DNA from 2 places in the Methylobacterium sp. B1 genome. Region 1 is predicted to be linked to the other one. Evidence: riboswitches for the same ligand, from Rfam matches in the RefSeq annotation. Region 1 holds a riboswitch; the other holds the start of a gene.
The links. A riboswitch is a leader RNA that binds a small molecule or an ion and turns the genes downstream of it on or off. The one in region 1 is predicted to bind cobalamin.
Positions count from the first base shown of each region.

Region 2: it holds a riboswitch for cobalamin, as region 1 does, so the genes downstream of both, I53_RS07900 (CbtB domain-containing protein) here and I53_RS08035 (TonB-dependent receptor domain-containing protein) in region 1, are expected to answer to the same signal.

Region 1 is NZ_BACT01000279.1:5,997-11,829, reverse strand. Features, by position in the region: gene I53_RS08050 (ABC transporter ATP-binding protein) at 1-687, opposite strand, end outside; gene I53_RS08045 (iron ABC transporter permease) at 684-1,730, opposite strand; gene I53_RS08040 (ABC transporter substrate-binding protein) at 1,727-2,560, opposite strand; gene I53_RS08035 (TonB-dependent receptor domain-containing protein) at 2,569-4,539, opposite strand; cobalamin riboswitch at 4,658-4,867, opposite strand; gene nikA (nickel ABC transporter substrate-binding protein) at 5,160-5,833, shown strand, end outside.
Region 2 is NZ_BACT01000274.1:5,231-11,063, forward strand. Features, by position in the region: gene I53_RS07880 (CTP synthase) at 1-559, shown strand, start outside; gene I53_RS07885 (DNA polymerase III subunit chi) at 617-1,069, shown strand; gene I53_RS07890 (peptidase S10) at 1,069-2,664, shown strand; gene I53_RS07895 (discoidin domain-containing protein) at 2,728-4,086, opposite strand; cobalamin riboswitch at 4,253-4,446, shown strand; gene I53_RS07900 (CbtB domain-containing protein) at 4,482-4,664, shown strand; gene I53_RS07905 (CbtA family protein) at 4,681-5,418, shown strand; gene I53_RS07910 (DUF1636 domain-containing protein) at 5,411-5,812, shown strand; gene cobW (cobalamin biosynthesis protein CobW) at 5,809-5,833, shown strand, end outside.

The DNA.
Region 1 (5,833 bases):
CACGTCGGTCAGGGCTTCTTCCGGGGTACCGTCGGCAACGAGGCGGCCACCGGCCAGCACGACTATGCGGTCGCAGAACCTGGCCGCGAGCGTCAGGTCGTGCAGCACGGCGACGACGCCGGTGCCGTCCCGGGAGACGCTCCGCAGAAGCGTCATCGCGTCGAGTTGGTGCGCTGGGTCGAGGGCCGTGACCGGTTCGTCGATAAGAAGCCACGGCGCCTCGACCGCGAGCGCCCGGGCGAGCAACGCGCGCATGCGCTCTCCCGAGGAAAGGGTCGGCTCGGGTCGGTCGGCGAGGTGGAGGACGTCGGTGCGCGCCATCGCCCGTGCGACCGCGGCATCGTCGGCCTCGGCGGGAGATGCGAAGGCCCGGCGGTGCGGCAGCCGGCCGAGGGCCACGATTTCGCGAACCGTCATCGGCCAGCCGACCCCCGCACCCTGGAACAGGGCGGCGATGCGACGGGCCCGCTCCTCACGGCCCATGCCGGCTAGCGGACGGGCTTCCAGGGTGACCCGCCCCCGGTTCGGGGTGATCAGCCCCGCCAGGACGCGAAGAAGCGTGGTCTTGCCGGCTCCGTTCGAGCCGACCAGCCCGACGAAGCGGCCCGGCTGAAAGGTCAGATCGATGTCCGAGAGGATGGCCCGGCCATCCAACTTCACCTGGGCGTCGTGCAGGCCGAGGCTCATGCCCGCTTCCCGCGACTGCGCAGGAGCAGCACGATCAGGAATGGCGCCCCGACCAACGCCGTCACCACGCCGAGCTTGAGTTCCGGCCGGGTGGCGAGCAGGCGCACGCCGATATCTGCCGTAAGGACCAGGACCGCCCCCGCGAGGCCGCTCGGCAGCAGGCAGGCGCCGGGGCGGGCACCGACGAGCGGCCGCATCAGGTGCGGCACGACGAGGCCGACGAAGCCGATGGCGCCGGAAACCGCGACCCCGCTGCCGACGGCCAGGGCCGCACCGGTGACGAGACGCAGACGCACGGAAACGAGGCCGACCCCGAGGCTCGCGGCGGTGTCCTCACCGAGCGTGAGGGCGTCGAGTGCGGAGCCGGTCGACAGCATGAGGGCCCAGCCGACAGCCATCAGCGGCAGGCACAGGAGCACGTGGTCCAGACTTCGGTCGCTGAGAGAGCCCATCAGCCAGAACACGATCTCCAGGGCCGCATAGGGGTTCGGCGAGAGGTTCAGTGCCAGCGCGGTGAGCGCCCCGGCCAGGCTGGACACGCCGACTCCCGCGAGGATCAGCCCGAGGGTGCTGCCGCCGCGGGCGGCGAGCGCGTTCAGGAGGAGCGCGGCAATACCGGCACCGGCGATGCCGCCGAGCGGCAGGGCAAGGCTCATGGAAGCGGCGAAACCGCCGTAGAAGACGACGACCGCACCGAGCGCCGCAGCCGAGGAGATGCCGAGGATGCCGGGGTCCGCGAGCGGGTTGCGCAGGTATCCCTGCATCGCGGCGCCGGTCAGGCCGAGGCTGAAGCCGACCAGCGCTCCGAGCAGGGCGCGCGGAACACGAAGCTCCCACAGGACCAGGGCCGGGAGCGTCGTGCGGCCTGCGATGAGGTCAGCGAAGGCGGCGGGCACGTCGAAGGGCGCGTAGCCTATGGCGATGGAGGCGAACGTGAGCGCGACGACGGCGAGGCCGAGGATGGCGATGACGGCGCGCCGGCCTCGCGGCGTACCGAGGCGCCGGGATGCCGCGGGGCTGAGCGCGGAAATGGGGGCGTTCATGGTCCGAGCGCCCGTCTATTCGCAGCCTCGGCGAGCCGTGCCACGACCTCGGCGACCTGAGGCCCCGGACAGGTCCAGAAGCGGTTCGGGATGTCGACCGTCCGATGCGTCCGCGCCAGGACCCTGAAAACGGGATGGTGCAGGAGCGTGTCGGCCAAGGAAGGCCAGCCCGGCGCTCCTTCATCGACGACGATCAGGTCCGGGTTCGCCAGCGCCGCGGCTTCGAGGGGCACCTGCCCCAAGCGGTCACGCCCGATCTCGGCCGAGACGTTGACGAGGCCGGCGGCGCGGATCAGCGCGTCCCCGAGCCCGCCGGGTGCCACCGTGAAGGCGTTGGGACGCATCACCAGGGCGCGCATAGGCTGCTTGACTGGCACGATGGTGGCGAGACGCGCATCGAGCGCGGCGACCATCTTCTCGCCCCGTTCGGGATGGCCGAGCGCCGCCGCGACCTGCCGAATCTGGGCGCGGACGCCGTCCAGGTCGGCCGGCACGCCGAGTTCGAGCACGGGGGCGCCGACGCGCTTGAGCATGCCCACCGTCGTGCGCGTCGTGAAGGCACCGGCGATGACCAGGTCGGGCTTCAACGCGACGACCTCCTCGGTGAGCCCCCGCGTCACCGGCAGCCCGACCGCCTCGGTCGCGACCGTCGACCCGCGCGGGTCGCGGGCGAGGTAGGTGACGGCCAGAACCTGGCCACGGTCGGCCAGGCGCAGGACGAGCTCGTCGGCGCACAGGTTCATCGAGACCACCCGCACGGGTGCCGCCGCCGCGCCCATGGGTACGGCGGACATCATGGCCGCGAAGGTGATCACGAGGCGCGACGGCATCCGCGACCTCAAAACGACGTCACGCGGACGCCGCCGTAGACGGCGAGCCCCGGGCCCTGGAAGCCGGTGGGGTTCTGGTAGCGCTGGTCGAACAGGTTATCGATCCGCCCGAACACCGTCAGTGTCTCGCTCCAGGCGTAGTTGACCGACAGGTTCACCAGCGTGAAGCCGGGAGCCTTCAGGCGCGGCACGGAGAAGTCCCGGTTGCCGTCCACGAACGACCCCAACACGATGAGCGTGCCGGTCATGGTCAGGCCCGGCATCAGGTTCCAGATCGCGGTGGCGCTGACCTTGTTGCGAGGCCGACGCAGCAGCTCCTGTTGGGCGATCTCGTCCTTCGTCACCGTGGTGGTCCAGTCCAGCCGCCCGCTCCAGAACTCGTTAAAGCGCAGGGCGACGAAGCTCTCGGTGCCGTAGGCAGTCGCACGGCCGACGTTCACGTTGGTGGAGAAGGTCGGGTAGTAGGCCGTCTGGATCAGATTCTTGAAGTCGGTCTGATAGTAGGTCGCGCCCACGGTCATGAAGCCGTCGAACAGCGGCTGCTCGAAGCCGCCGTCGAATCCGAAGCTTTCCTCCGGCCGCAGGTTCGGGTTCCCGAAGAAGCGGAAGCCCGGGTAGTCCTGATAGAGCTGGCTCAAGGTCGGCGGCTTGAAGCCGGTCCCGACGCTGCCCTTCAGGCGGGTCCCGGTGCCGGGCACGATGTAGCTCGGCGCCACCCGGAAGGTGGTCGCGCCGCCGAACTGGTCGTTCGCGTCGTGGCGGATGTTGGCGACCAACGCGGCGCCTGCGAAGGGCGTGGTCTGAAGCTCGGCGAAGCCGGCGGTGTTGCCGTTGGACCGGTCGATGCCCGTCGTCTCGAATCGCTCGTCCTCGCGCTGGGCCCCGAACAGGAAGAGGTTGCCGGGCGAAAATTGCCAGTCGCCGCGGTAGTCGAAACGGGTTCGCTCGCCGAGGTAGGTGGTGGGCGTCGGTGGGGCGAGCGGGTCGAGCGGGCCGGCGAACAGGCGGTCGAACTTCGAGTAATTCGCGCCGAAGACGTTGTGGAAGCCCGGCACCGGCGTCCACTCGGCCTCGCCCCTCATGATCAGCTGCTGCTGGTCGTTGAGGTTCCGGTACGGCAGCGGCGCGTACGGGAAGCCGCCGTCGGCCTGGTCGAGGTAGGCGCTGTCGGAGAAGCGCAGGACGTAGTTGAGGCGGAACTCGTCGGTGAGTTGCGCCCCGAGCTTGGTCGAGACCGTCTTGATGTCGGTGAAGGCGGTCCGCAGCGGTACGCCGCGGGGCAGCAGCTCGAACGGGGTGACCTGCACGGCGGATTGCCGGATGTGGCCGACCGACACCGAGTAGTCGAAGATCCCCTCCGAGCCGGAGACGTTGCCGAACTGGTTGAAGATGCCGAACGAGCCGCCTTCGACCGTCGCCATTGCCCGAGTTGGCCCTTCGCCACGCTTGGTCACGACGGAGATGACGCCGCCGATGGCGTCGGCCCCGTAGAGGCCGCTCTGGGGCCCGCGCAGCACTTCGATCCGCGAGAGGTCGTAGGTCTGCAACTGGCTGAAGTCGAAGGCGCGGTTCGGGGTCGAGGGGTCGTTGACGTCGATGCCGTCAATCTGAACCTTCACGTGGTTCGAGTTGGTGCCGCGGATGAAGACCGAGGTCTGGCCGCCGGCGCCGCCGGTCTGCACGACGTTGAGGCCCGGCACCTGCTGCAGAGCATCCGGCACCGTCCGGCGCTGCTGCTCCTGAAGCAGGCGGTCGGTGAGCACGGTGACACTCGATCCTGTGTTGGCAATCGGCGTCGGCACGCCGGTGGCCGACACGGAGATCTCGGACAGCGAGACCGCGGCCTGCGCGCCTCCCTGAGCATCGGCGAAGGGCGCGGCGACCTGCTGCGAGCGGGCGGGAATGGAGACGAGCAGCGCGGATGCGGCGCAGGACAGCGCTAGGCTGCGCCGAAGCGCGGAAGGGACGGAACAGGACACGGGACGGCCTCGGGGGACGGCTGTGGCACGTCACCGCGAACGAGGCCTCGGCGGTCGCGTCCTCCGAGGAACCACGACGCCGCGACACCTCCCAGGACACCCCGCCCGGCAAGCTCCGCGTGTGACCACGGCTGACGGCAGGTCTCCTGGCTCGCGGGTCGTCGCCCTCTCATCGTCTTCCCGGGCGAGGCCGCCCAGTGACGTGGTGATGAAGGACTCGCCGCTTACAGTTGCGGGGGCAGCCGCGGCATCGGTCGAGCCCTCACGGGCGTGACCTCACCGCGTTCCCTTTTGATCCCCGAGGGGAACCGTCACGCTCAAGCTAAGCTGCGGTGCATCTATCCGTCAACGCACGGAAGCACATTGTTCAGATGTGTGGCTTTTGAGGCGTCAATCGATGTCTGAGCAGGGTGGATTTCCGCCGATCCGTTTTGAATTCACACCCTCGCCAAGCGACGAACGTCCGCCGGGCTATCATAGGATTGAGGTGGGGCGTGCTGAACACCTCTGCGAAGGGTGTCCAATCCTCGGTCGCGGTGAACACCCTGTAGGAAATGGTTCACGGTCAAGCTTGGGCAGTGTATGACGTTCGGCAACGATCCTCATACCGCGACCCATACATGACCAAGTCGGCGACCCTCGCCGTCGCCGCGTTGGCGGCGAGCTTCCTCGGACCGCCCCAGACAGCCGCCGGGCAACTCACCTACTCGTGGCCCTCGAACGTCGGACCGCTGAACCCGCACCTCTACGCGCCCAACCAGATGTTCGCGCAGGCGAGCCTCTACGAGCCTCTGGTAAAGTACCGCGATGATGGATCGGTCGAGCCCTGGCTCGCGACCTCGTGGAACATCTCTGAGGACGGGCGGACCTACGATTTCGTCTTGCGCCCCGGCGTCACCTTCAGCGACGGGGTTCCCTTCGACGCGGCCGCGGTCAAGGCGAACTTCGACGCGATCCTGGCCAACCGCCCGCGGCACGCGTGGCTCGATCTCGTCCAGCAGATCGAACGCACAGAAGTTGTTGGGCCTCTGGCGTTCCGCCTCGTCCTGAAGGCGCCGCACTACCCGACACTGCTCGAACTTTCCCTGCCGCGGCCCTTCCGGTTCCTGTCTCCGAAGGCCATGGGCCCCGGCGGTACGACGGCCGTCAACATCAGGGCGCCGGTCGGCACAGGGCCGTGGCGGCTCGTCGACACCCAGCTCGGCGTCTCCGACACGTTCGAGAGCAACCCGGGTTACTGGGGCCCGAGACCCATCTTCGACCGGCTCGTCGTCAAGGTCATCCCCGATCCTAA
Region 2 (5,833 bases), on a different contig from region 1:
CGGCGCCGAGGGCAAGATCCGCGCGGCCCGCTACGCTCGCGAGAAGCGCATCCCCTATCTCGGGATCTGCTTTGGGATGCAGATGGCCGTCATCGAGGCCGCCCGCTCGCTCGCGGGAATGCCGGACGCCAATTCCACGGAGTTCGGCGAGACGTCCGAGCCTGTGGTCGGCCTGCTCACCGAGTGGCTGCGCGGCAACGAGCTGGAGCGGCGGGCTGCGGCCGGCGATCTCGGCGGCACGATGCGGCTCGGTGCCTATGAGGCGAAGCTCGATCCCACATCCAAGATCGCCCAGATCTACGGGTCCGAGCAGATCTCGGAGCGCCACCGCCACCGCTACGAGGTCAACATGGCCTATCGCGAGCGGCTGGAGGCCAAGGGCCTGCGCTTCTCCGGCGTCTCCCCCGACGGCCTCCTGCCCGAGACGGTGGAGCATGTCGGGCACCCGTGGTTCATCGGCGTGCAGTTCCACCCGGAGCTGAAGTCGCGCCCCTTCGAGCCGCACCCGCTGTTCAAGGGCTTCGTCGGCGCCGCGATCGAACAGAGCCGGCTGGTCTGAGCCGCGGCGGCGCGCCGCTGCTCGCGCGGCGGGCCGGAGCCCTATATCCTCGGCATCGTGACCGAGATCCTCTTCTACCATATGCAGCGGCAGCCCTTGGAACGGGTGCTGCCGAGCCTCGTCGAGCGCTCGCTGGACCGCGGCTGGCAGGCCGCGATCCAGGCCGCCAGCGAGGAGCGCCTGCAGGCGCTGGACGACCACCTCTGGACCTATTCCGACGAGAGCTTCCTGCCGCACGGGACCGATCGCGAGCCCGACGCGGCGAGCCAGCCGGTGGTGCTGACACTTCGGGACGTGAACCCGAACGCGGCCTCGATCCGCTTCCTCGTCGAGGGCGCCGACCTGCCGCCCGATGCCGGCACGTATGAGCGGATCTGTATCCTGTTCGACGGGACCGATCAGGACGCCCTTCTGAGGGCGCGCGAGCAGTGGAAGCAGGCCAAGGAGGCGGGCCACACGGTCGCCTACTGGCAGCAGGACGATTCCGGACGCTGGAACAAGAAGGCGTGATGGTGGCCCTCAACAGACTTCTCGCGCGCGCCGCGCTCGCCTTCGGCATGCTCATCGCCCTGCCCTCCGCCGGCTGGGCAGAGGAGGCGCCGCACGGACATCCGCCCGCGGAGAGCAAGCCGGCACCGCGCGGGCCGGACGGACGACGCCTGCCCCCGGATTCCGTCACGAAGCAGAGCGTCACGCTGCCTGACGGCAGGGTCCTCGACTTCACCGCCACGGCCGGCAGCCTGCCGCTCGTCGACGAGGCCGGCAAGCTGCAGGCCGAGATCGCCTTCGTGGCCTACACGGTGGCGTCCAAGGACGGCCAGGAGCGCCCGGTGACCTTCGCGGTCAATGGCGGCCCGGGCGCCGCGTCGGCCTACCTCAACATCGGGGCGATCGGCCCCTGGCGGCTGCCCGTCGGCGGCGACAGCATCAGCCCGTCGCAGCCGGTCACGCTCACGCCCAACGACGGGACGTGGCTCGGCTTCACCGATCTCGTCTTCATCGACCCCGTCGGCACCGGCTACAGCCGGGCCGCGGACGGCAACGGCAAGGCCTACTGGTCGATCGAGTCCGACGCCGCGACCCTCTCGGCAGCCATCGCCCGCTACCTGCGCAACAACGATCGTCTAGCGAGCCCGAAGTTCTTCGTCGGCGAGAGCTATGGCGGGTTCCGCGGCCCGCTGATCACGGAGAAGCTCCAGGAAGAGATCGGCGTCGGCCTGTCGGGCATGGTGCTGCTCTCGCCGGTGCTCGACTTCGGGTGGCTGGAGACCCCGCGGGCCAATCCCTGGGGCTACGTGCTGAAGTTGCCGTCGCTGGCGGCCGGCGCGCTGGAGCGGGCCGGGACGGTACCCACGCCGGCCTTGCTGGGGGATGCCGAAGCTTACGCATCCGGTGCCTATCTGGCGGATCTCCTGAAGGGGCCGAGCGATTCCGCGGCGGTTGCGCGGATGACCGAGAAGGTCGCCCCGCTGGTCGGGCTCGATCCCGCCCTGGTCCGCGCACAGGCGGCGCGCCTCTCGACCCGAAGCGTCCAGCGGGAGATCGATCGTGCCGAAGGTCGCGTGACGAGCGCCTACGATACCGGCATCACCGGCTGGGACCCGAATCCGGCCGCCGCGCAATCGAGCTTCGAGGATCCGCAGCTCACCGCGCTCCAGGCGCCGCTGACCAGCGCGATGCTCGATCTCTACGCGCGCACGCTGAAATGGCCCGTGGCCAACATGCGCTACGAGCTCCTGAACAATGCGGTCAATCGGGGCTGGAGCTGGGGCTCGGGACGACAGGCACCGGAGGTGCTCTCGAACCTTCAGGGCACCCTGGCCCTCGACGGGCACCTGCGTGTCCTCGTGGCGCACGGATTCACCGATCTCGTAACCCCGTATTTCGCCTCGAAGCTCCTGCTGGCGCAGGTCCCGGCCTACAGTGCCGGTCGCCTGAGCCTCGCAGTCTATCCCGGCGGCCACATGTTCTACACGCGTCCGGATTCCCGCGCCGCCTTCAAGGCGGATGTCGAACGGATGTACATGGACGCTCTGAAGGTCCGCGATGGCGGCTCGGCGCGTTCGGCCGGCGCACCCGCGGAACGTCTCAGGACCGCACCGTGACGTGTTCGGCCGGGATGCAGGCAGCGGGGTCGTCGCCGGTCGGATCGTGACCGGCGCGACCGATCAGACATCGTCGAAGGCGAGAGCTTCGGCCGGGTACTCCACCATGCTCCGGCGCTGAGCGTCGGTATTCTGCCACTCGCCGACCTTCATGTACCGGCCTTCGCGATCGCGAACCTCGACCACTTTCCCGATCGTGGGAATCGACTGGAAGCCCTGCGGCCAATTGGACGCGAAGTAGAACACCTGCTCGACGCGCTCCGAGAGGTGGCAGATCGCCGGCCCGAAGGTTCCGAGCCCGAAGACGAGGTAGCGGCCGTTCACCAGAGCGGCGACGTCGGAGATCAGCGATTCGCTCTGGATCTCTACGGGCAGGCCGCGCTGCGCCGCATAGGCCTCCACTTCTGCAATGACCGGGTTGAGACGGTTCTCGAAGACGAGCTTGACGGAACGAATGCGGCCCTCGGCCTGCAGCCGGTCGATGACCATCCGGTAGAAGGCGAAGGGCGGCTGCGGATAGTGCGGGTCGACCCAGGTGCTGAAGATGTCGCCCGACCGGATATGGATCAGGAGCTGATCGTCGGGCTTGGCCGCAAATGTCCGCGGCAGGCCGTTGAACAGGGGCCGGATCACATCCTGAACGATCGCGCGCGAGTCGATCGGGCCCTGCAGCGCCGTCACCCGCTCGAACTGCGTCGGATCGAAATACAGCCCGGACAGGAAGTAACCGTCCGGCGGAAGCGGCTCGTCCGGCGGAATGAACGTGATGCCGTCGCAGGTCAGCCTCTGGGTCAGAAAGATCACCTTGCTGCGGTCGACCTTCGGGACCTTGATGTATTTCAGGTTGAGCGCCTTCGCGATCGAGACCGCGATGATGTACTGCACGAGGCAGTTCCCGAAGGCGCCGTTCTCGAACAGCGACAGGCCGACGAGGTTGCGGCTTGCCTGGCCAGGCGCGGATTCGAGATTGTAGGTGACGTAGACGTTAGCGCCGGGCTTCTCGTTCAGGAGCGTGATGTCGAGCCCGAGCAGCGCCCGCAGGGCGATGAGGTCGATGGCGGCTTCATCGGCGCGGATGTCGACGCCTGCGACGAGCGCCGGATCCGGCACCGCGATCCGCACGAGACGCGCCCAGGCCCGCTCGTCGGCGCCGATGGCGGCCACGAGGGCGCCCGGCTTGGCGATCCAGCCGACGATGTCGGGCGCGGACCACGTGACGCCGTCCTGCGAGACCTCGACGGCCACATCGCCGACCTCGGGCGCGACAGTATCCTGTACGGGTCGCAGCGCGACCGCGCGGATCGGAAAGCGACCGTCCAGATCGATCTCGAGCCAGGCGGTGCCTTCGTCCTGTACGATCCGGGGGCCGCGGCCGGTGGCGAGATCGACGAGGACCGGGCTCGGATCGTCTGCGAGGGCCATCGGGTCTCCGAGAACTGAGCGGAGGCGCCCATGCCGGGCCGGCCGGGCATCCGGTGCGGCGGTGCCCGCATCGGGGCGCGGACGTCAAGCCCGGCCACCCGCGAAGGGACGCACGGGAATCCGAACGGATCTGGCGCCGCTCCGTTGTGTCGTCGCCGGCATGCGTCTACAACGTGTCGGTGACGGTGCCCTGGCAACGGGGTGAAAAGGGAATGCGGTGAGGGGTTTCGCCCCGATTCCGCGGCTGCCCCCGCAACTGTGAGCGGCGAGCGCCTGCCAAGCGCCACCGGAGCGATCCGGGAAGGCGGTGGGCGCGCCGAGCCGCGAGCCAGGAGACCTGCCGTCGCAACAGGATCCCGCAATGCCGCCGGTGGGGCGGCTGGAGACACTCGACGATGACCGCTCAGACCCTCGCCCCCGTCGCCGCCGGTACCCGCTCGTCGGAGCGTCCGGTCGCCGTCGCGCTCGCGGCCATGCTGGGCCTCGGCCTGCTGTTCATGGCGGGTTTCTCGCCGGCGATCGCGTTCCACAACGCGGCGCACGACTTCCGCCATACCCAGAACTTCCCCTGTCACTGACGCCCTCGGCGCAGGGATGATCATTCGGCTTCTGTCGGCGGCCCTGGCCGCCGGCTTCTTCGCGGCTGCCGTTGTGACGGGCCTCGAACTCACGCTGACCTCGCCGCTGATCGTCGCGGCCGAGCGCTACGAGCAGCAGGAACCCTCGCATCAGGCCGCGAAGGCCCTTCCGATCGTGCTCGCCCATGCCGGGCATGACCACGCCGCACCCGACGCGGCACCGGAATGGCAGCCCGGCCCCGGACTGCCGCGGATGGCCTTCACCGGTCTTGCGACCCTCGTCGGCGGCGTCGGCTACGCCCTGCTGCTCGGCGCGGTGATGATCGCCTGCGGCCGCGAGCCGACGCCGCAGGTCGGTCTCGCCTTCGCGGTGGCGGGCTTCGCCAGCGTCGCCCTCGCGCCGGGCCTCGGCCTGCCGCCGGAACTGCCCGGCAGCGCCGCTGCACCGCTGGCCGCGCGGCAGGCCTGGTGGGTGATGACCGCGGCGGCGACCGGAATGGGACTCTACCTGATCACGATCCGCCGTGCTCTGATCACGATCCTGGGTGGCCTCGTCCTGATCATAACCCCCCACGTCGTCGGCGCCCCGCAGGCACCGGAGGGCGCGTCGGAGCTTCCGGCCGCACTGGCCGCACAGTTCGCCGCCCGGTCGCTGGCGATCAGCTTCGTCTTTTGGATCCTGATCGGGTTGGGGCTCGGCTGGGCGTGGCAGGCGTTTTCCCGCGACACGCAACGGGGAACGGCCCGTGCCTGAGACCGTCCTGTACGTCTGCACGACCTGCCGCCGTCCGGACGACGATCCGGATGGACCGCGCGCCGGAGCACGCCTTCTGGAGGCGCTGCAGGCCGGGAGCGCCGGCACCCCGGACCTGCGGGTCGAGGCGGTGGAATGCCTGTCGGTCTGCAAGCGGCCCTGCACCGTGGCGGTCGCCTCGGCCGACCGCTGGACCTACGTCTACGGCGACATGGATCCGGCCGCCTCGGCGGAGACCATCCTCGCCGGGCTCGCGGCCTATGCGGCGACCTCGGACGGCATCGTGCCCTGGCGCGAGCGTCCGGAGGCCTTCCGCAAGGGCGTGATCGCCCGCATCCCCCCGTTCCCTGAACCCCGCCCGCTCCCCGCCGGCACCCTGGAGGCCGCGGAATGACCATCGTGAACAAGATCCCCT